3 regions of the Sporosarcina sp. P1 genome follow, and region 3 is predicted to be linked to each of the others. Evidence: riboswitches for the same ligand, from Rfam matches in the RefSeq annotation. Region 3 holds a riboswitch; each other region holds the start of a gene.
The links. Region 3 has a riboswitch for S-adenosylmethionine ahead of metA (homoserine O-acetyltransferase MetA). Riboswitches for the same ligand answer to the same signal wherever they lie in the genome.
Positions count from the first base shown of each region.

Region 1 (7,893 bases), on a different contig from region 3:
TCAGCCATTCCTTTCATTAAAGGACCATTGATGATATCGAGTGGTTCATCATATGTCTTTAAAGCTGTTTCCAAGTCAGGAATTAAACCTTCTTTTGTACCTTCCACTACATAGTATGCAAGACGATCAGGCACGGTTTTTGGAATGTCATCTTCTGACTTTTCTTTTTTCTTCCCACGATAGAAATCCGTAAACTCAGCTAATGTTTCATCAGTTGTTGTAAACAGCAAGTCGTTTGCCAGCTTGATTTCTGCTTCTGGAATCGATGCAAAGCGTTCAAGTTTCTCTGTATTTACAATCGCGTAATCTAGACCTGCTTGTGTACAGTGATACAAATACACGGCATTCAACACTTCACGACCAACAGGAGGTAACCCGAAAGATACGTTGCTGACACCGAGAGTCGTTAAGGTGCGCGGTAGTTTTTCTTTGATTAATCGAATTCCTTCAATCGTCTCCACCGCTGATCCGATGTATTGCGCGTCGCCTGTACCAACAGGGAAGACAAGTGGATCAAAAATGATATCTTCTGGTGGGATCTCCCATTTATTGACGAGTAAATCATAAGAACGCAAGGCGACTTCTAGTTTACGTTCTCTCGTAACTGCCATCCCGATTTCATCAATCGTTCCTACAACGACAGCTGCTCCATATTTTTTTACTAAAGGAAGTACAGCATCAAAGCGTTCTTCACCATCTTCTAAGTTAATAGAGTTAATGATTGCTTTACCTTGCGAAAATTTCAGCGCCTCCGCAATAACGTTTTCGTCCGTAGAGTCGATGACAAGAGGAACTTTGACTTTTTTCACGACTTCTTTCATGAAACGAGTCATATCGTACAATTCATCACGGTCAGGGTTCGCAAGACAAATATCTAATACGTGAGCACCACGTTTTACTTGTGCTCGTGCGATTTCAGCAGCTTCTTCAAACTTTTCCTCTACAATTAGTTGTTTGAATTTACGTGAACCGATAACGTTTGTACGTTCACCAATTAATAATGGACGCAATGTATCGTCGTAAAGCAAAGGTTCAATCCCTGAAATAGCATGACCATGAGGGTTTTCGGGCATCTTGCGTGGAGCCTTATCTTTAACTACCTCACGTATTGCGCGAATATGATCAGGCGTTGTACCGCAGCAGCCGCCCACCATGTTCAACCAACCTTTTTCAGCGAAGCCTTCCAGTTTTTTCGATAGTGATTCAGGAGATTCATGATAATGTCCTTCCTCATCTGGCAATCCCGCATTTGGATAGCAGGTTACGTAGCTTGTCGCTAAGTCCGATAATGAACGCAAATGGTCCGTCATGAATTCTGGACCTGTCGCACAGTTTAAACCCACCGAAAGTGGATGGACGTGTTCAATGGAAATATAGAATGCTTCAATACTTTGTCCAGCAAGTGTTGTACCCATCGGTTCGATCGTACCTGAAATCATGATAGGAATTTCGCGTCCAAGCTCTTCAAATGCCTTTTTAATACCAATTGTTCCAGCTTTCACATTCAGCATATCCTGACTCGTTTCCATCAGTATCAAATCACTGCCTGCTTCTATAAGCGCTTTAGCCTGTACATAGAAATCATTGGATAGTTCATCGAACGTAATACCGCCCGTGACCGAAAGCGTTTTTGTCGTAGGTCCGATCGCACCTGCGACAAAACGTGGCCATTCTGGAGTAGAAAACTTCGCCGCACTTTTTTTCGCTATCTCTACAGACTTTGCATTAATTTCATCTGCACGATGACCAAGTGAAAATTCATTTAGTACTAGGGGAGTGCCGCCAAATGTATTCGTACAAATGATATCAGCACCGGCTTCTAAATATTCATCGTGAATTTTCTCCAAGACGTCGGGGCGCAACACACTCATGTATTCATTACATCCATCATATTCTTCTCCGCCGAAGTCTTCCGTCGAGAAATCTTCCGCTTGCAGCATCGTCCCCATCGCACCATCAATGATCAGGATTCGTTTATCTAGTTGTTCTTCAATAGGATGTCTCTGCATGTGTTAATTCCCTCTCCTTCTGCTGGTCTATTTTCTTAATATACTCATACAACTCTAATGTCATATCGTAGCGCAGGAATGGTGTGATGAGATACAGCCCATTAAAATATTGTGCCGCTGTATCTATCAATTCTTTTGCGATTTCAAGACCTGTTTCAGTTGATCTTTCGCGATCCTCTCCGCATTCACGCATTCTTTCCAACACATCTTCTGAAAGCTTGATGCCCGGTACCTCGTGATGCAGGAACTCTGCATTTCGTATATTCGTCAATGGCATGATACCGATGAAGATCGGTGTATCCAAGTGTTTTGTTGCTTCATATACATCGATAATCTTTTCTTTCGTATAAACTGGCTGAGTGATGAAATAGTCCGCACCCGCTTCAATTTTCTTCTCAAGCCGTTGTACAGCACGATCGATTACACGTACGTTCGGATTGAAAGCTGCTGAAATGGAGAAGCTGGCTTTCTTGCGCAACGGCTTACCAGAGAATGAAATCCCTTCATTCAATTTCTTAATCAATTGCAATAACTCCATGCTGGATACATCGTAGACACTTGTAGCACCGGGGAAGTCCCCAACTTTTGTCGGATCGCCTGTTACAGCTAGGATATCGTGAATACCTAATGCATCAAGCCCCATCAAATGTGATTGTAAGCCGATAAGATTGTGATCCCGACACGTTAAGTGTACAAGCGGGCGGATATTATGTTGCATCTTAACGATCGAGCCCATCGCCATGTTGCTGATGCGAGGGGAAGCAAGTGAATTATCTGCCATTGTTATAGCGTCAACTCCAGCGTCATATAACATATTTGCACCTTTGATATAATCGTCCGTTTCCAAGTGGCGTGGTGTATCTAGTTCTACAATTACTGTACGCTCTGTTTTCGCTTTTTCATGAAGAGGTTGATGTTTTGCAGGACCCGCTTCATGAATCACGATAGGTTTTGCCGGTTGTACAACCTTTTCTGTGATAGGTGTCAGTCGCGCTAACTGTGTTTTCGCAGCTTTAATATGCTTAGGTGTTGTCCCGCAACATCCACCAATCAGCCGAACGCCTTGATCACGAAGTAATACGGCAGCGCGTCCAAAGTATTCTGCTTCTGATTCATAGACAATACGGCCATCCTCAACATCTAATAGACTGGCGTTTGGATATGCGGATAAAAATGCTTTTTCCGGTAATGTCACATTATCGAATGCTTGAATCGTGTGGTAAGGACCTAATCGACAATTGACTCCTACGATATCTGCTCCAAGAGACTCGAGCTGATGAAGTGCGGCGTTTAATGAAAGTCCGTTCTGCAATACGCCGGGATCATGCATAGAAACTTGTGCAATCAATGGGACATCCGTGATTTTCTTTAATGTTGTAACTACGGATGATAACTCTTCAAAGTCATAATACGTCTCTAATAGAAGACCATCAGGATCACCTGCCAATAATGCATTGGCTTGTTCTAGTACGACTTTTTCTATTTCATCCAATGTAGCATCGCTTTTACGTATCCCCCGCAAGCCGCCTATTGTTCCAAGTACAAATTGCCCCCCAGGTGCCGCTGCACGTTTTGCAATTTTCATAGCTGCCTTATTGAATTCTGTAACATGACTTTCTAGACCGTAGCGAGCTAATTTGTTTGCGTTCGCACTGTAAGTGTTTGTCTGGATAATATCTGCACCGGCTGAGATGTAATCTTGGTGAATTTGCTCTATAATTTCAGGCTTTTCTATGTTTAGTTCTTCATAACAGTAATCAATTCCGTAAGAATATAAAATCGTCCCCATTGCACCATCTGCCGTTAGGACATTTGTTTGTAGTTTCTCGAGCAATGACATAATTCCATCTCCCTTTGCTTTTTTTAATCAAAAAAAGCCTTCAAGTATATTAGAAGGCTTTGTAATCTCAATGACTAGTTCCCTCTCATCTTTTCAGTGTGTCGATTTGACAGACTGCTGGAAGTAGCACCTTGCCAAAATGGCTGGTTGCTGAAGCGTCGACGGGCCAGTCCCTCGGCTTCTCTTGATAAGATATGATTCTTATTCAATTATTTCGATTATTCTAACCATATCATAGCGGCTTTGTTGGATACCGTCAAGTGAACGTTTGGTGAAGTTCAAAGTGCGGAGTTAGAGCATAGAGAAATTGTGGCATATATGATAAAATACAAGAATCAACTCAAAAAGGTGAGGAATTATGCGATTCTTTAAATACTCATTTCCAATCGCTGTTCTTGTAGGTACACTTGCTTGGATTATGATAGGCAATAGTTACGAGGAAGTTGCTTATGATATGCGTGTGTACATTACGATAGCGGCTGCTATATTTAGTGGATTAATCTCAAGTGTTTTGTTTCGAAAAGAAAAAGAAGAACAGATTGATGAGAAGAAGTAGACTGTCAGCGTGATGCTGCAGTCTTTTTTTGTCTACTTTTATTGGTTAACTAAATAATAAATTGTGTTGACAATAAATGAGTTAACCGATATTATTTGTGAGGTAACTAATATAAAAAGAGGTGTCGTAATGACAATAGCAACAGAGAGACGAGCGGTAAGTAGATTTAGCGCATTAACTATTGTCTACAGTGGGATGTTCGCAGCGTTAATGATGATTGGAGCGAATATTACATCCTTCGTGCCGTTTTTAGTAGTTGGTGGAGTACCCATCACATTGCAAACATTTTTCGCAATCTTATCAGGACTATTACTTGGCAGTCGTCTAGGTGCGTTATCGATGACGGTTTATATGTTAATAGGGCTAGCGGGTGCGCCGGTTTTTGCTAAATTTTCTGGAGGCTTCGGTCAGATCTTGAGTCCGACGTTTGGCTTTATTCTCACATTTATTCTGATCGCTTATGTAGCGGGAAAGATTGTAGAGCGAAAACACACCATGTCTGCTTTTATTACCGCAGCATTGGTCGCTACAGCAATCAACTATATACTAGGCACAAGTTGGATGTATTTTGCGTACAAGATGTGGGCTGCTGCACCCGACGTGTTTACCTATAAGATTGCTTGGCTATGGATGATGCCTCCACTGCCAAAAGATTTAATTCTTGCTGTATTGTCAGGCGTATTCGCGTTTAGAATGTCAAAACACTTGAAAGTGAGGCGTACGTTATAATGAACTACCAAAGATTGGCTACACAAGTACTTGAAGGTTATGTATTGACTGATGAGGAATCACTCGCAATATTAAATAGCCCAGATGAAGATTTACTATTATTACTGCACGCAACGTATTCAATTCGATCGCATTATTTTGGAAATAAAGTGAAGTTAAATATGATCATCAATACGAAATCAGGATTATGTCCAGAAAACTGTGGGTATTGCGCACAATCCATCATTTCAAAAGCACCTGTCGAAAAGTATGCGATGATGAAATCGGAAGAAATACTAGAAGGTGCAGAACGTGCTGCTGCTAATAAAGCGGGCACCTATTGCATTGTAGCAAGTGGACGGGGACCGCGTGACAGTGAACTGGACATTGTCATTGATTCTGTTAAACAGATTAAAGAGAAACACAAAGGCATGACGGTATGTGCTTGTCTAGGTATTTTGAAACCAGGACAAGCGACTCGTTTGAAAGAGGCAGGAGTCGATCGCTACAACCACAACTTGAACACTTCTGCAGAGCATCACGAAAGTATTACTACATCGCATACATACGATGATCGGGTAAATACTGTAGGACTTGCCAAAGAAGCAGGCATATCTCCATGTTCAGGTGTCATCGTCGGCATGCGTGAAACAAAGCAAGATATCATCTCCATGGCGCGTAGCCTAAACGAACTGGATGCAGACTCAATACCTGTAAACTTCCTGCATGCAGTGGATGGAACTCCATTAGAAGGGACATCAGAACTGGAGCCACGTTACTGCTTAAAAGTCCTGTGTCTGTTCCGCTACATTAATCCTAGCAAAGAAATCCGCATCTCAGGTGGACGTGAAGTTAATCTAAGAAGCCTACAACCACTAGGCCTATACGCTGCGAACTCTATCTTTATCGGCGATTACCTCACAACAGCCGGCCAAGAAAACGATCAAGATCAAAAAATGCTTGAAGATATGGGCTTCGAAGTTGACTTGGAACCTTTGAACAAAGAACCCATCACTATTTAAATAAAATGAATAAAATTATTTGTATACTTTGTGACTGAAGACAATCCACTATAAGGATCTGTACTTCAGTCTTTTACTATTCGTTTAGAATACACTATAGAAAGATTACAGTAGTTCACCGTAAGTAGAAAGTACCCGTCTGGAACGATGGACAACGGTGCTAACCTATCCGCCATGTTTTTGTCTCAAGACTAATTGAATAATCATTAGCTAAATGTGGCAACCTAGCAATAGGTTTTCTTTCGACGTAATAAGGTATACATATAAACAAATGAATTGCATCCCACCTAATTTCTGCGATACAATCAAGTCAAAGATAGTCAAAGTCAACTAGAAGATCGAGCGAAATGAGGTGACGAGATGCGTAATATTTCTGACATTATAGAAGGATATTTGAAGTCGATTATAGAAGAGGAAGATAGCGCTTCTATTGAAATCAAAAGAAATGAGATTGCCGAGAAATTCCAATGCGTACCATCACAAATCAATTACGTAATCAAAACCCGGTTTACAGTCGAAAGAGGCTACGCCGTAGAGTCTAAGCGAGGGGGCGGGGGCTATATCCGGATTTACAGGGTACGTACCAACTCCCGAAAGGATTTACTTGAACAAGCGTTGGAGATTTTAGAGAGTGAAGCGTCTTCTACTATGGCGGAAGATGTCATCATCCGTTTAATTGAAGAAGAAGTCATTACAGAACGTGAAGCTAAGCTGATGCTTGCTGCGGTGGGCCGTGCTACTTTGCGTTATATGTTACCTGAGCGGGATGCGTTACGTTCGCGTATTCTTCGCGCCATGTTAGTTACATTAATTTATGAAGAGATAGAATGAGGTGAATCTCAATGCTTTGTGAAAACTGTAAAGAACGACCAGCTACTGTAGTGTTTAAACAAGACACCTTAAATGATAAAACTGAGCGCCATTTATGTGATAAATGTGCATTTTACTCGCAAACATTTTCATTCAGTCCGGATCAGGAACCGTTATCAATTCAACAATTTTTAGCACACTGGTTGGGCGGATCAGAATTATTCTCAGAACAAAAAGCCGATGAGAGATTACCGGATGGTCCGAAATGTCCGAATTGTGATTTGACCTTCCATCGTTTCCTTGACATCGGAAAGTTTGGTTGTGCTACATGTTACGTGGCATTCAGCGGACAGCTACCAAGGTTGTTTGCTAAATTGCATAATGGGCATACCCAACACCGCGGAAAAATTCCGGTTTCCCTTAATGAGCGTTTTGCTTTAAAGAAAAAACTAGAAGATATCCGTACGAAAATGCAGCAAGCTGTAGAAAATGAACGATTTGAAGAAGCGGCAACTTTGCGGGATGAGGCGAACCAGTTGAAACAGCAACTGTCCGACGGGGGTGATGATCAACATGTCATTTGAAAAATTCTTCAAACAAGAACTGACGGGTTGGATGGTGGCGGAAGGTGAGCATGCTGACATTGTCTTATCCACAAGAATCCGGCTAGCTCGTAATTTACAAGATCATCTATTTCCTATAAATGCTTCACAAGAAGATGCAAACCGTGTAAGCCAAGCGTTGAATCAAGCAGTCGAGACGATGCAGGATCACCACTTCACAGGCACCACGATGAAAGATTTGTCACCACTTGAAAGACAAATTTTAGTCGAGAAACACTTGGTCAGTCCGCAATTGATCAATCCTAAAAAACATGGATCGGTTTTGCTGTCGGAAGATGAAACGATCAGTATTATGGTGAATGAAGAAGATCATATTCGCATTCAA
Region 1 is NZ_PDYS01000002.1:240,905-248,797, forward strand. It holds gene metH (methionine synthase) at 1-2,009, opposite strand, end outside; gene CSV73_RS04035 (bifunctional homocysteine S-methyltransferase/methylenetetrahydrofolate reductase) at 1,990-3,849, opposite strand; SAM riboswitch class I at 3,932-4,043, opposite strand; gene CSV73_RS04040 (hypothetical protein) at 4,208-4,405, shown strand; gene CSV73_RS04045 (biotin transporter BioY) at 4,535-5,134, shown strand; gene bioB (biotin synthase BioB) at 5,134-6,135, shown strand; gene CSV73_RS04055 (CtsR family transcriptional regulator) at 6,496-6,966, shown strand; gene CSV73_RS04060 (UvrB/UvrC motif-containing protein) at 6,978-7,529, shown strand; gene mcsB (protein-arginine kinase McsB) at 7,519-7,893, shown strand, end outside.
Region 1: another riboswitch for S-adenosylmethionine. It lies ahead of CSV73_RS04035 (bifunctional homocysteine S-methyltransferase/methylenetetrahydrofolate reductase); the one in region 3 lies ahead of metA (homoserine O-acetyltransferase MetA).

Region 2 (7,893 bases), on a different contig from region 3:
TCATTTCGGTATTCTTGATATTCAGTCCGATCGGGAAAATCCGATTAGGAAAGGATAATGACAGACCGCAGTTTTCCATGTTTTCATGGTTAGCGATGTTATTTTCCGCTGGTATGGGAATCGGACTCGTGTTCTACGGGGCGGCCGAACCTCTTTCGCATTACGCAGTAAGTCCTGCTACAGAAGCTCCTGAAACAAAAGCTGCTTATAAAGAAGCAATGCAGTCGACATTTTTCCATTGGGGTTTCCATGCTTGGTCTGTATACGGTATGACCGCTTTAGTATTGGCATATTTCCAATTCCGCAAAGGACAACCTGGATTAATCTCCGTTACACTTCGTCCAATTTTTGGTGATCGAGTAGATGGAAAGCTCGGCACAGTCATTGACGTCTTCGCTATTTTTGCCACCGTTTTCGGTGTGGCGACATCACTTGGCTTTGGAGCTGTCCAAATAAACGCCGGGCTCAATTACTTATTCGGTGTATCAATAGGCTTCTGGTCCCAATTCTTTATCATTGCAGTGGTAACAGTATTATTCCTTATATCTGCGTGGAGTGGACTTGGAAAAGGAATTAAAATTTTATCCAATGCCAATATGATTTTAGCTTTGGCATTGTTAATTTTCATGATCGTGCTTGGACCAACTTTATTGATTTTCAACATGTTCACGGATTCCATTGGTGGCTACCTGGAAAATCTCATACGTATGAGTTTCCGTACTGCACCGCTCACCCCTGAAAATCGTACTTGGCTAAATGGGTGGACTCTATTCTACTGGTCTTGGTGGATAGCTTGGGCACCATTTGTCGGGATGTTCATTGCCCGCGTATCAAAAGGTAGAACGATTCGCGAGTTCATGATTGGCGTACTAGTTGTTCCTACTGTGTTGAGTATGATCTGGTTCACAGCATTTGGTACGACAGCAATTGAAACGCAAAAAGCTGGAATTGTCGACTTGGCTGCAAGTGCAACTGAACTGACAATCTTTGAGATGTTCAGCGAATTGCCTTTGTCATTCGTCATATCAGTCATTGCCATTTTGTTGATTACATCGTTCTTTATCACTTCAGCGGATTCGGCTACATTTGTGCTCGGCATGCAGTCGTCATATGGTTCATTGACTCCACCAAATAATTTGAAAGTTGTATGGGGCGTAATTCAATCTGCCATCGCCATCATTCTATTATATGTCGGAGGATTGGATGCACTGCAAAACGTCATCATTATTGCCGCTTTGCCATTCTCCATCATCCTCATTATGATGGTTGTCTCGCTGTTCAAATCACTAAAAGATGAAAAGAAACGAATAAAGCGTTAGTAGAGAAAAGAACACCATCGCACTAGCGACGGTGTTCTTTTTCATATATTAGTTTGCCACTTTTTCGATTGCTTGCTTCAAATCGGCAATAATATCCTCTGCTGACTCCAACCCTACAGATAAGCGAATTAGCTCTTCACTAACGCCTGAGTCTTTCAAGTCTTCCACAGACAACTGCTGATGAGTTGTGGATGCCGGATGAATGATTAATGACTTCGCATCTCCCACATTCGCTACATGAGACCAAATTTCTACATTGTCGATTACTTGTCTTCCTGCATCGCGTCCACCTTTAATACCGAATACGATAATTGAACCGTAGCCATTTTTTAAATATTTATTTGCCAATTCTACTGTTGGATGATCTTCTAGACCTGTATACGTCACCCATTCTACTGCCGGATGTTCTTGCAGGAATGCAGCAACTTTTTGTGCGTTTTCATTGTGGCGAGGTACGCGCAAATGAAGTGTTTCCAAACCTTGCAACAAGTTGAATGCACTATCTGGTGACAGACATGGGCCGAAGTCTCTCAGCAATTGTACACGTAATTTCGTTGCGAAAGCTGCAGCAGCTGTATCGATTCCGTACCGTAAGCCATGATAGGATTCATCCGGCTCTGTAAAACCAGGGAACCTACCTTGCGTCCAGTCAAATCTCCCTGCATCAACTGCCACACCACCGATTGTCGTACCGTGTCCGCCAATCCACTTTGTCGCGGAATGAATAACTACATCGGCACCATACTCGATCGGATTTGATCCATAAGGAGACGGGAATGTATTGTCTACTAACAATGGAAGTCCATTTTCATGTGCGATGTTCGCAACGGCTTCTACGTCAAGAACTTGCAAACTTGGATTACCGATTGTTTCTGCAAACAACGCTTTCGTTTTATCTGTAATAGCTGCTTCAAAGTTCTTTGGATCTGACGCGTCAACAAACTTCACTTTGATGCCATAGCGGGGTAATGTCACAGCGAATAAGTTGTATGTACCGCCGTAGAGATTGCTGGCTGCAACGATTTCATCACCCGCTTCAGCAATGTTCATAATAGAGAATGCAATTGCCGCCATTCCGGAAGACAGGGCAACTGCCGCTGATCCGCCTTCTAGCTGGGCTACACGCTCTTCAAATACGGCTACCGTCGGATTCGTAATTCTTGTATAGATATTGCCCGCTTCTTTCAAAGCGAATAAGTTTTGTGCATGCTCCGTGTCTCTGAACACATAAGAAGTCGTACGATGAATCGGCAACGCACGTGAGCCTGTTTCCGAATCTGGCTTTTGTCCTCCATGTAATAATATCGTTTCTGGCTGTAATTTCGTCATAACCATTCCCCTTTTTTCGTGTATTGATGGAACACCGAAATTCCTAGGACTAGACAAGAAAAACGCAAGACGACGATTAGCAATATATAGAAAAAAGCCTTCTTCCATAATAAGAAGAGGGCTCTGCTTTCGCTTATTCCTCCCTTATCTTCCAAACTACTGAAAGTTTGTAGGAAGTAGCACCTTTGCTTTTGCCGGTTGCCGGGCATCACAGGGCCTAATCCCTCCGCCGCTCTTGATAAGAGTATGTCTATTCGTTTTCCATCGTTGAAAAATAGTATACGGCTATTCCTAGTCTATTGCAAGGTAATTTAATAGAATGTTTCGAAATTAGTATCACTTTTAATACCTTGCAATGAAAGTAAGAAAGGTGAAGGCACCGTTGATCTGCGTTCCAGGCGGATCAACTAGTTTACTATGCCGATGGTAGTAACGTATATTGATTCCACATTTACTTAACGGGAGTCACCTGCTAGATCAGAAGTGAGTTTAATGTTGTTTCCACTTATGACTTCACCAAAAAATCGCCAGCACATGTTCGTTGAACGATGTGCTGGCGATTGTGCTTGATTAGAATATGTCCCACCATATTTTCACGGCCGAGGCGATGATCAATACGGCTAGAATGCTTTGTAATACTTTGGTGTTTACTTTCCGGCTCACTTTTACACCGATCGGAGCCGCGATGATGCTTGCGATGATCATTACGAGAGCTGGGCCATAAGGTACTTGCCCTGTTAAGAGCTTGCCTGACGCCGAGCCCACCGATGATAACAGCGTAATCGCTAGTGATGTAGCGATTGTGACGCGTGTGGGAATTTTTAGTACTACGAGCATAATCGGGACCATGATGAATGCGCCGCCAGCTCCGACGATTCCAGCTGCCAATCCAATGATAAAAGCCGCACTCGAAGCTATGAAACGATTGAATGTAATTTCATCAATCGGCTGATTGTCGAGGCCTTTTTTCGGAATAAACATCATAATAGCTGCCATGACAGCTAGAACACCGTAGATCACGTTGACGGTAGCTTCTGAAAGCATACTGGAACCAGCACCGCCAAGGACACTGCCAACTAATACACTGATTCCCATATAGAGAACGAGTGGTTTCAAGATCAAATTACTCTTTCGATACGCTAAAACTCCTGAAAGTGATGCAAAGAAAACTTCCACTGCCGTAATACCGGATACTTCATGTGGTGTAAATGCAGTAAAGCCAAGTAATGCAGGAATAAATAGCAACATTGGATACTTGACAATTGCGCCACCAATTCCCATCATACCGGAAAGGAATGAGCCCACAAATCCAATAAGGAAGATCGTGATAATAAATGGAATAGTCATGATGTCCTCCCTTCTTCCAGACGAAAGAGGGAGACAGTTATTCCCTCTATCCTCAGTTTATCCTTTTTGGATCCAGAATTTAAAGACATCAGACTCTTGTTGCTGATCTTTTATTTCATGATTACCAGAAGTAGCCCACGCTGTCAGGTCGGACACCGATCCTTTATCTGTCGTATGAATCTCAAGAACGTCTCCTGTTTGCATATCCTTCATTGCTTTCTTTGCACGTACGATCGGCATTGGACATGCCAGGCCTTTTGCATCTAAAAATGTGGTTGTACTCATATATATCTTCTCCTTTAAATTTGTTTTTTGTTTTCCATATGAATGAAAATAACTATTTACCGTACCGCACAGCGATTCGGACCAATCTCCATCTCGCGTTGCGTTTCCTCGTCAGGCTCGATTTTCCCCATGTTCATCTGGCGAATTTCCTGATATGCGTTAGGCTGTGGAGGCAAGTTCCCCGTGACTAATTCCCTGAACTCACTTTCATCCTCAATATTCAAACCGTGATTTTGCTCATACAATACACCGAGCTTTTCCGACACGCTACCGTCTTCATTCAACTCATCTATAAGCATGAAGTGAGCCGGTAGGACTGTTAAATCCTTCGATAATTCTTTATAGCGTCGATACAAAGAATCACGCAAGTCGCCTACCCAATCTTCTGCTAAACCTGCTAAGTCAGGGCGTCCAATCGAATCAATGAACAGAATATCACCTGTCATCAAATAGCTGTCGTCTACGATAAAAGAAGTCGAACCAATCGTGTGTCCTGGCGAATAAAGCGCTTGAATATCGATTTTCGTATCACCTACCTGAATAGACATATCATCCTCTAATGCAGCATATTCAAATTCTACCTCTTCGGCATCTTTCGGTGGCAGCCAATACGTCGCACCTGTGGTTTTTGCGATTTGACGACCACCTGAAATATGGTCCGCATGCAAGTGAGTATCGAATACGTTTGTAATCTTCACACCGCGTTGCTTGGCAAAGTCAGTGAACACATTTGTCATACGTGTTGCATCAATAATTGCCGCCTCTCCGCCAGACATGACCATGTAAGAGAGACATCCTTTTCCTAGACGAACGAATTGATATAGTTCGCCACCCGATTTCAAATCCGCAACCTTCACAGGCTCAAGATGCTCGCTCCATGCTTTCATTCCACCTGAAAGATAACCTACTGAGAAGCCTGCATCCTCAAGGATTTCTGCCACCATGATGGACGAACCTTCTTTCGCGCAAACTACTAGAATCTCCTCATCTTTTGGCAATTGATCTTCAATCTCTTCAATGCCATCCAATAAATCAAAGTATGGCACGTTCAAATGGCGTACTCGATCCCCTTCAATTTTCCAATCGTTGAACGTATCTGAATTTCGCACATCTAAAATGAATAAAGATTCCTTCGCAATGACTCTCTTTGCTACTTCACTTGATTGAATAGTTCTCATTTATTTATACCCCCCGTTGTATTTTCTGTCTCGCTATTCCACTCTGACATACCAGGAATGACATTAGTAACACTTTCAAATCCATTCGCCACTAATTTTCGACATGCCATATCACTGCGGTTGCCTGTTCGGCATACAACGAAAATTTTCATGTCCTTATCCAAGTACGCCATGCGTTCTTCCAATTGGCCAAGTGGTATAGATAAGGCACCTGGAATATGAGCAAATGCATATTCCGCTTCTTCACGGACATCTAGTAACACAGCGTTAGGTTGTTGCAGTTGGTCCATCAACTGGCTGTTATCAACTGTAACCGCATATTCTTTTTGTGACTGATCTTCCCGACCTGATTTTCGTACAAAGTGGCGCCACACATCGGCTTCCTTCACATGACCGACGTATTGATGCCCCACGCTTTCCGTCCATGCCTGTAAATCTGCAGTAGTACCCGAATCTGTAGACTGAACTTCGAGCACTTGACCGTCTTCCATATCCTTTATCATTTTTCTCGTCTTCACAATAGGCATCGGACAAGCAAGACCTTTTGCATCTAAAACATTATCTGACTGAATCATTTTATTCCTCCCATACACCCTAGGGTATTTATTTTCATAAAAAATTAAATAAACAAGTTTACTTGACCATCTTGCGCTTCTCCCAAGTAAGCCGCTACACCGCCATATTCGACTTCTTTAAGAAGTTCTTCCTCACCAAGTCCTAGTAAATCCATCGTCATCGTACAAGCGATCAACTTCACATCTTGCTCCACTGCCATATCAATTAGTTGTGGTAATGTCATCGCGTTATGCTTTTTCATCACTTGCTTAATCATCTTCGGACCCATTCCTGCAAAGTTCATTTGAGATAATCCCATTTTATCTGCTCCACGTGGCATCATTTTCCCAAATGCCTTTTCAATAAAGCTTTTATTACTTTTAATAGGTTCATCTTTTCGCAATGCATTCAATCCCCAGAATGTATGAAAAATGGTTACCTCATGATCGTACGCAGCTGCGCCGTTCGCGATAATATAAGCTGCCATCGCCTTATCATAATCTCCACTAAATAATACAATCGTCGTTTTCTTTTGCTCCGTCATATTCTCATCCCTTTCTTTTGGAAAGCCACTTTGTTAAATACCTATAGGGGTATATTATATGTTATAAAAAAAAGAGTCAAGCGATGTTGCTCATCGACTCTTTACTAGAAGATCCACTGCTTCTTTAATGATGGATTCATGCGTACGTTCATCTGCTTCATCTAAATTCTCCATGCAGGCAATCAAATTCGAACTCACGATTACACCAATTGTACGATCAATAGCAGAACGACTGGCTGATAATTGCGTAATGACTTCTTTACAATCCTTACCCTCTTCCATCATACGCAAGACACCTTTGATTTGACCCTCTAGACGTTTTAACCGATTCTTGACTTTGTCATCGTACTCCATATCGTTCAACCTCCTTACTGTTAGCTTTATATTATACCCCTACAGGTATAATGTCAACCGATTGATTTGCACGTATTTCGTACTATCCTATCTTTGGCGGCGGCACTAGTCAACTTCCAAACATGATTCTACGCAAAACTTGCTCATTCGACATAATTCTAGTATGATGATTAATTTCTCAAAATGTGTTATACTAGTTCTAGTAAGCTATTGTACGTACTTTTCGTCTAATTTTAATGACAAATTACGACAGACTAGATTCCACACTACTGAAGGAGTTGATTCGATTGGCATTTCCACGAAAAGATCGTCCAGTTTCTGATTTTGTAGCATCACGGTACGTAGACGAAGTTATTTCTTTCAACCGTAATGAACATGAAGTTTCCGGAACTATACACAAGATTCTCGAAAACTCCGTCATTGTGAAGATTTCTGAAGAAGACGCAGAAAATATTGGAGCAGCTTCCAACATGACTGTCGTCGCACACAAAAATTACACAGTTTTATAATTGTATGTTCGATGCCTTGCAGATTATTGCAAGGCTATTTTTTCACACAAAATCAGCCCATTTACTAGATATCGTGGAACCTGTGGTGGTTTTTAAATAACACCCGCAAGACGATTACTATATAAACGCACATTGGAGATGATTGATTTGACAGATCGTAGAGAGGTAGATTCAATGCAAGCAACGGCACTAAAAGGAAACTTGCGCATTGCCGCTTCGCCGGTTATTTCGCAAGCCATTTTACCCGACGTCCTCACTCGCCTACATGCGAAGTATCCCGACATGCGACTGGAACTGACGACTGCGCCATCTTCTGAAATTACGCAATTACTAAAAAGCCATAAAACCGACATCGGTTGCAGTGAACTAGACAATTTACCATCATCTAAAGCATTTATGCAAGATGAACTATTACTCTTTGCTTCCATTAAACATCCGTTAGCACATAAAAAAAGCTCATCAATCCTTGATTT
Region 2 is NZ_PDYS01000012.1:22,534-30,426, reverse strand. It holds gene CSV73_RS11920 (glycine betaine uptake BCCT transporter) at 1-1,319, shown strand, start outside; gene CSV73_RS11915 (O-acetylhomoserine aminocarboxypropyltransferase/cysteine synthase family protein) at 1,368-2,648, opposite strand; SAM riboswitch class I at 2,790-2,893, opposite strand; gene CSV73_RS11910 (sulfite exporter TauE/SafE family protein) at 3,219-3,995, opposite strand; gene CSV73_RS11905 (sulfurtransferase TusA family protein) at 4,053-4,280, opposite strand; gene CSV73_RS11900 (MBL fold metallo-hydrolase) at 4,337-5,458, opposite strand; gene CSV73_RS11895 (sulfurtransferase TusA family protein) at 5,455-6,033, opposite strand; gene CSV73_RS11890 (DsrE/DsrF/DrsH-like family protein) at 6,078-6,557, opposite strand; gene CSV73_RS11885 (metal-sensitive transcriptional regulator) at 6,648-6,911, opposite strand; gene CSV73_RS11880 (DUF2187 family protein) at 7,199-7,420, shown strand; gene CSV73_RS11875 (LysR substrate-binding domain-containing protein) at 7,568-7,893, shown strand, end outside.
Region 2: another riboswitch for S-adenosylmethionine. It lies ahead of CSV73_RS11915 (O-acetylhomoserine aminocarboxypropyltransferase/cysteine synthase family protein); the one in region 3 lies ahead of metA (homoserine O-acetyltransferase MetA).

Region 3 (7,893 bases):
AATATTCTCGTCGAAAGTTTCAAAACAGGCAAAGATCCTTCACACCCTACGCAGCGCTATCAAATGAAAGCAAGTAGCGACTTCATTTACGGTATGAAAGAAAAAGCACCCTCTAAGCCCATTCAATCCACAGGTGAAATCAGTGATGAAATCATCTCCGGCTTTTTACTTGGCGCTAAGAAAGAAGGCGCTACAGGCAAAACAGCTGCTTCATTAGAAGTATGTAATCCAGTCGTTCGCCGTGTACTGGCAGATTCCGTGCCTAACTGTATAGAAATGGCGTACGAGTTGTCAATTTACCAAAACAAACATCACTATTATCAAGTACCTCAATTAAATGATCAGGATATGAATATGTTGCTTAATTCATTTGCACCTTCACAAGGTCAACCCGGTATGCCGAACAACCTTCAATAAGTTAATGTTTCAAGCAGATGGAGTTCTTCTTCATCTGCTTTTTTGCTTTTACACTCCCTATATTTGTATACTATGTAGAAGAATACAAATGAAGGAGTGTCTATATGAAAGTTGCGATCTTTGATTTTGATGGTACGTTGTACACTAAAGAAACCTTTAAATTACTCATGGAGCAATTAAAGAATCATCCTACGCACAAGAAGTATTACCGAAACTTTTTTCGATCGATATTACCGCTTTATGTTCGCTATAAACTAAAAATACTACCTGAGTCTATTATGAAAGAACGCTCTATGTTCCTTTATCTACAAGCATTGGATTCATTGACGATGGCAGAACTACATGAGTATTTTAAAGGTATGCATAACGTGATGTTGCCTGACTTCAATGAACAAGTCATTAACCGACTAGTAGAACATCAAAAAGAGGGATACCATATCTTACTAGTTTCTGGAGCTTATACTCCTTTTTTAAAAGCAGTCACAAGTCACTTGACATTTGATCGAATTATCGGCACAGACATCCCTTCAAATGGAGAACAATTAGCGATGGATCAGCCTTTCCTACATATTCAAGGTACACGTAAAAACGAACAAATTTATCAAGCACTACTTGGAGAAATTGTCGATTGGGATAATAGCTTTGCTTATGGTGACAGCATTTCCGACCTTCCAGTCTTAGAGCAAGTTGGGTACCCTGTAGCAGTTCGTCCAGATAAAAAACTTACTGCAGTGGCCAAACAAAGAAATTGGGAAATATTATAAAAAACGCGAAGAGCTCTGATTATGTCAGGGCTCTTCACGTCAAGTCGATTTTAATGTATTGATATACAAACTGCCATCTGACTGAATTTCTGCGTAGAGAACATGCTCTGGTTTGGAAATCCCTTGTTTTTTTAGTTGCTCAGTTAACCAAGTATCAGTCAATTGAAGTTCTCTCATATTTTTCTCTTCTACTTTCCCGTTAGTAATAATTTCGGTCGGAATATATTTTGGCTGTGGTGCTGGGGCTTTGATATCTTTCTTTGTCGCATATTTCTCACTTGCATTCAACATGACACTTAAATTACCATTCGTTTCGAATATCGCGTAATTGACGTCTTTCATAGAAAATACCGACTGCTCTCGTAGCATCATATTTATATCATTGAAACTCAAACGTAATTTACGCATGGAACCTTCTAGGATTTTTCCGTTCTGAATGACAATCATCGGTTTATCATCGAGTAATACACGAAGTTTAATGGATTTGAATGATAAAAAGTTAGCAAGAATTGTTAATACTGCCCATAAAACCATTCCATATAAACCATTCAAGAATGGCGTTTCAGACTCTCCCGCCAAATTGGCCGCAATCGAACCGATTGTTATACCTGTCACATAATGAAAGAAAGTCAATTGTGACACTTGTTTCTTCCCCATAAAACGCGCCAAAATCAACAGCACAACAAATGAGATCACCGTTCGTAAAGTCATTTCCCAAAAAGCCAATTGCCAAAATTCATCTATGTTCACTGCATACACCTCCGGTAATCGGAGTATGTGCAAACTATAGAAATTTATACACTAATTCTTTTAATTCCAGTTATAAGGAGTTTTCTGGTAGACATAGTAATTGAGCCAATTCGAGAACAATAAATGCGTATGGGATCGCCAAGTATTCATAGGTTCTTTGGACGGATCGTCGTTCGGATAATAATTTACAGGAACATCAATGTCAGCACCTTTTTCTATATCGCGAGCGTATTCATCCCCTAATGTGTGTGCATCGTACTCTAAGTGTCCAGTTACCATAATATGTTTTGCATCATTTGAGATCACAATGAATGCGCCGGCATCTTCAGAAGCAGAAAGCAGGGTCAAATCAGGATGATTCTTTATTTCTTCTAATGAAACTCCCGTATGGCGTGAGTGTGGGGCAACATATACATCATTAAACCCTCTTGCCAAGTTCACTGTTGGATCGGTAATATCATGTGAAAATACTCCAAAACACTTTTTCGGCAACTCGAATTTGTCAATTCCGTAGTGATGATATAGAGCCGCTTGTGCCCCCCAACAAATATGAAGAACAGATGTGACGTTCGTTTTTGTCCATTCCATAATTTCTTCTAGCTCCTTCCAATAGACTACATCTTCAAATTGTAGAAGTTCGATTGGAGCACCTGTGATAATCATACCGTCAAAACGACGATTTTTGACATGTTCAAAAGTAGTATAGAACGTTTCTAAATGATTCTGACTGACGTTTTTCGAAACATAGGTAGCTGTATTGAGAAATGTGACATTCACTTGTAAAGGTGTATTACCAAGCAATCGCAGCAATTGAAGCTCTGTCTTTTCTTTTTCAGGCATCAAGTTCAAAATTAAAATATTGATCGGGCGGATATCCTGTGTTGTCGCACGTTCTTCATCCATAATAAAGATTTTTTCTTCTTTCAGTAATTCACCTGCTGGTAGATGTTTTGGTATATTAATCGGCATTCTATTTCCCCCTTGACGTTCAGTTATTCTATTTCTATACAAAAAAGCCCTCATTTCTCTTAGATAAGAAAATGAGGGTTGACCATTCACCGTTCTTATCTCTCAAGACAACAATCTTGTTGGAGGTAGCACCTTCCTGTATATACAGAGGTTGCTGAAGCTTCATCAGGCCAAATCCCTCAGCTTCTCTTGATAAGAAATATTTAATTACTGCCTATTATAGCATTAATAAATTAATTGTATAGCGGAATTGTCAAATTGTTCTGCGCATTTAAGTTTTGTAAATTGTAGATAGTATATTTTTGTGTATAATAGAAACTACCAACTACATTTCTTCGAGGAGGAGCTCATGAAGTCTTTAGGTATTGTTCGTAAAGTTGATCATCTCGGCAGAATTGTCATTCCAAAAGAACTTCGAAATTCTTTGTCGATCGATAAGGGCGATCCGATCGAAATTTTCGTAGAAGATGATAGAATCATTTTGAGAAAATTCCAGGCCAACAGAGCGTGTTTTATCACGGGTGATGTGATGGATGAAAACAAACTATTGTCAAACGGTCTATACATCAGTCCACAAGGCGCTAAAATTCTTATAGAGCAACTGAAAGAGTTCACGTAATACAAGAAATAAGATCTTTTTGTGGCATCTTTTCTAATATAAAAAGGACCGAAAACAACTTTTATAGTTGCCTTCAGTCCTTTTGTTTAATTGCCTCAATATCTCTTCATGTAGTCCGATTACATTACGTTAAGCTATTAATAAACTCTTCGATTTCTTCTTTCGTTTTACGATTTTTACTGACGAAACGACCTGTTTCTGTTCCTTCACTGAATGCCACGAAGCTAGGAATACCGAATATATCCAACTGACTGCAAAGATCTATAAAATCATCACGATCAATCGAGACAAATTCATACTCCGCAAATTCTGTTTCTAATGTCGGCAAGAATGGTTCAATCACTCTGCAATCTGGACACCAGTCTGCAGTGAATAAGAAAATCACTCTTTCTTCTTGTTTAAGTTGCTCGAATTGCTCTAGTGATTCTAGTTTTTTCAATTCCCAACACTCCTCTAAATGAATAGTATAAGCCCATTATAGCACTCTTACCTGCACTTCTTCCCTTCAAACGACTTACGCTATTTCCTTCCACTTAGTTAAATTAAAGATGTTTTTTTACAAATAACCCCTCAGACACGAACGTTCACAAATAATTCAATAACTACGTTCGCATTTAACAGTTTTTCATTTTTTCCGGAAAAGCAATTGACAATAGTTTTTGACGTGTTATGATTAGTTCTAAATTAATAGTTGTTAAACAATTTTGACGAAGAGATACCTTCCTAAAAAGAATTTTCTAGAGAGCTGATGCAGTGGTGTAAGTCAGCAAATTCCGAGGTTGGAGGCACTTCCGAATTGATTGGCTGAACATTTTAGTAGGCTAATCCGTCACATGCACGTTACGCATGCTGAATGAAGGCTGCATCTGCAGCAAAACAAGGGTGGTACCGCGTTAGTTTATCGAGCTTTTCGCCCCTTACTTATACGTAAGGGATGGAAGGCTTTTTTATTTTACCTATAAGGGGGGTAGCGTACAACTTACATATACGATCAATCACACATAGTTTTCCAACAAAAATTCTACTACAAACAATCAAAGGAGAGAATGAATATCATGGCTTTTAAAATACTTATTAGTGACCCACTTAGCGAGGACGGAATTTTCCCACTACGACAAGCAGAAGGTTTTGAAATTGTAATGGAGACTGACCTAACACCAGATCAGCTGAAAGAACGTATCAAAGATTTCGATGCATTACTAGTTCGTAGTCAGACAACTGTTACAAAAGAATTGTTGGAAGCAGCTGATCAATTAAAAATCATCGGTCGTGCAGGTGTAGGTGTCGATAATATTGATTTGGACGCGGCTACAGAAAAAGGAATTATCGTAGTGAATGCTCCGGATGGCAACACAAACTCTGCAGCTGAGCACACAGTCGCCATGATGATGTCTATGGCGCGCAAAATCCCTCAAGCCTTCAACTCGTTAAAAAACAATAAATGGGATAGAAAATCATTCCTTGGTGTGGAATTGAAAGACAAAACTTTGGGGATCATCGGGCTTGGTCGCATCGGTGCTGAAGTGGCAAGACGTGCAAGAGGACAACGTATGAATGTAGTCGCATATGATCCGTTTTTAACAGAAGATGTTGCCAAAAAATTAGGCATAGAAATTGGGACAGTAGATGAAGTGCTAGACGTAGCTGACTTCATTACAGTTCATACACCTTTACTAAAAGAAACTCGTAGAATGATCAACAAAGAAGCATTCGAGAAAATGAAAGACGGCGTACAAATTATCAACTGTGCACGCGGTGGAATCATTGACGAAGATGCTTTATACGATGCAATCGTTGCTGGTAAAGTGGCGGGTGCGGCATTGGACGTATTCGAAGAAGAGCCATTCCTAGACCATAAATTGTTGACATTACCTGAAGTAATAGCAACTCCTCACTTGGGCGCAAGTACATTCGAAGCACAAGAATCAGTAGCAGTTGACGTAAGCCGTGACGTAGTGAACTTCTTGACAATTGGATCTGTTCGTAACCCAGTGAACTTGCCATCTGTTTCTCGTGATGTATTGGCGAAAATCGAGCCATTCTTCGATCTTACAGAAAAACTAGGTATGTTCTTATCCCAAATTCAAAACTCGGTTATCCATGAAATCAACATTCAATATGCTGGCGAATTGGCAAACTACGATGTGCGTGCGTTAACGCGTAACACCGTCAAAGGCCTTTTGAAGCGGAATCTTGGGGAAACTGTCAATGATGTGAACGCGAAGTTATTGGCTGATCGTTACGGCATCAAAGTGAACGAGCAAAAAACAACTACTGGTAAAGGCTTCTTGAACTTGATCACAGTAGAAATCGTGACTGAAAAAGGTATTCGCAAAGTAGCGGGTACACTTCTAAATGGCCTTGGACCGCGCATTGTAAAAGTGGACGATTATGTAGTAGATGTAATTCCAAGCGGACACTTACTATTTATCCGACACATGGATCAGCCAGGGGCAATCGGTCGTGTAGGTACACTTCTAGCAGAAGAGAATATCAATATTGCAGCGATGCAGGTTGGACGTTCCACTGAAGGCGGCTATGCTATCATGATGTTAGCTGTTGACAACCACGTCGAATCGACTTCTATCAAGCATATTAAAGAAGTCCAAAATATTAATGATGCAAAAGCAATTGATTTATAAGAATATAAAAAATCCAGCTCATAGTAGCTGGATTTTTTATGTGTGATTGACAAAGAAATCAAATCCCATAGCTGTAAGAATTCCGAACACTAAACACCATAGCGCAATACTGACCGCCGACCAAATTGCCGTATTCATTTTCTTCGCCCCTAATACGAGACCAATAAAAGCCGCGATATGTGTTCCGATCAATATAGGACCCGCAAGTGCTAAAACCGGTAATCCATATTTGTTCATAATTTGTTCTGCACGTTGTTGACGTTTTGACTCACTTTTACCTTTACCCTTCTTCTGTTTTCTACGTGCCATCCATTCTTTAATATGTTGGAAACCAACAATTAATAGAAGTACTGTTGCCATATTACCCGCAAATGAAAGAACTATTACCCATATAGGTGATAGTCCTCGAATAATACCTAACGGAACGACAATCATAATTTCAATCCACGGTATAGCCGCCCCTAAAAACACCAATATGTATTCCAGCATTAAATCCCTCCTTGCTTTACAAACAATGAAAAATAAGTAGAAAAGAATCACAACCGATGAGAGAATCTCATCGGTTGTCTAATGCGGCAAGTATAGGAAAAAGACCATGTAAGTTATCGATTTCATACGTAGGTTTCACTTCATCATTCGGTAGTTTATTTTCTCGATTAATCCATACATTACGCATACCGACACGACTTGAACCTAAAATGTCTGTCATCAAGTTATCACCAATCATCAACGCTTCTTCTTCTTGGATACCACTTAATTCCAGAACATGCTTGAATATAGATGCATCAGGTTTCCCTTTACCAAATGCACCAGAAACGATAATATGATCAAAGTAACCAGGTATTTCAGGTGAGATCGTTAGCTTAATCTGTTGTAAACTTGGTGAACCGTTTGTCAGAAGAATTAACTGGTAATTACCTTTCAATTTATCCAATACTTCAAACGTCTCTTCATATATATATGGGTTATTCTTGCGCTCTTTTGGAAATACATCAGCTAATTCCCTACCAAATGGTTCATCATCAATCCCCAGTTTCTTCAACCCTTTAACCCATGCTTCCTTTTGATAACTCGGAATAATCTCTTTCATTTTCTGAAATTCTTCTCCCTCATCGTCAAAAACACCCCATAACCCTTCAAAAGGATTAATTCCGATATTTTGAGTATGTGGAAATATTTCATATGTAGCATACAAATCTCTTGCTTCTTGGCGCACCGCATGCTCAAGTTCTACTGGATTGACCCCTGTTTTCTTTGTCGCGTACTCACATGTTTTTTGAAAAGCCATGGAAATACTCTTGGCATCCCATATCAATGTATCATCCAGATCAAAAATCAATGTTTTAATCATCGTGACATCCCCTTTGCAATTGTAATAATTCTGTTATATCCCACTCTTATTATACACATTACTTACGTGATTTGTTAGTACGTTCCCTAAACCGCAGCCCATACACAGATTTTTTACGCTAATATGCATATATTTTAGAGAGTAAGGGAACCTATTGAATAGGAGGTGAGCTGGAATTGGTACAACATTATTTTATCGGCATCTCTATTGCTCATCCTGTCGATGACATAGCCCAGCAATTTCGCACAGAATATCAATTGAATGAGAAATACAAAGTAATTCCACACGATAAGGATTTGCATTTGACCATGCGCTATATAGGAGAGCTTGATGACGCCAAACTTCCCTGGCTGAAATCTTCTCTTCAGAAAATCGCTAAAT
Region 3 is NZ_PDYS01000005.1:80,103-87,995, reverse strand. It holds gene CSV73_RS07545 (spore coat protein) at 1-417, shown strand, start outside; gene CSV73_RS07540 (HAD family hydrolase) at 522-1,181, shown strand; gene CSV73_RS07535 (YetF domain-containing protein) at 1,221-1,925, opposite strand; gene metA (homoserine O-acetyltransferase MetA) at 1,992-2,900, opposite strand; SAM riboswitch class I at 2,993-3,099, opposite strand; gene CSV73_RS07525 (AbrB/MazE/SpoVT family DNA-binding domain-containing protein) at 3,250-3,519, shown strand; gene CSV73_RS07520 (thioredoxin family protein) at 3,644-3,958, opposite strand; T-box leader at 4,215-4,440, shown strand; gene serA (phosphoglycerate dehydrogenase) at 4,575-6,161, shown strand; gene CSV73_RS07510 (small multi-drug export protein) at 6,198-6,650, opposite strand; gene CSV73_RS07505 (HAD family hydrolase) at 6,718-7,512, opposite strand; gene thpR (RNA 2',3'-cyclic phosphodiesterase) at 7,689-7,893, shown strand, end outside.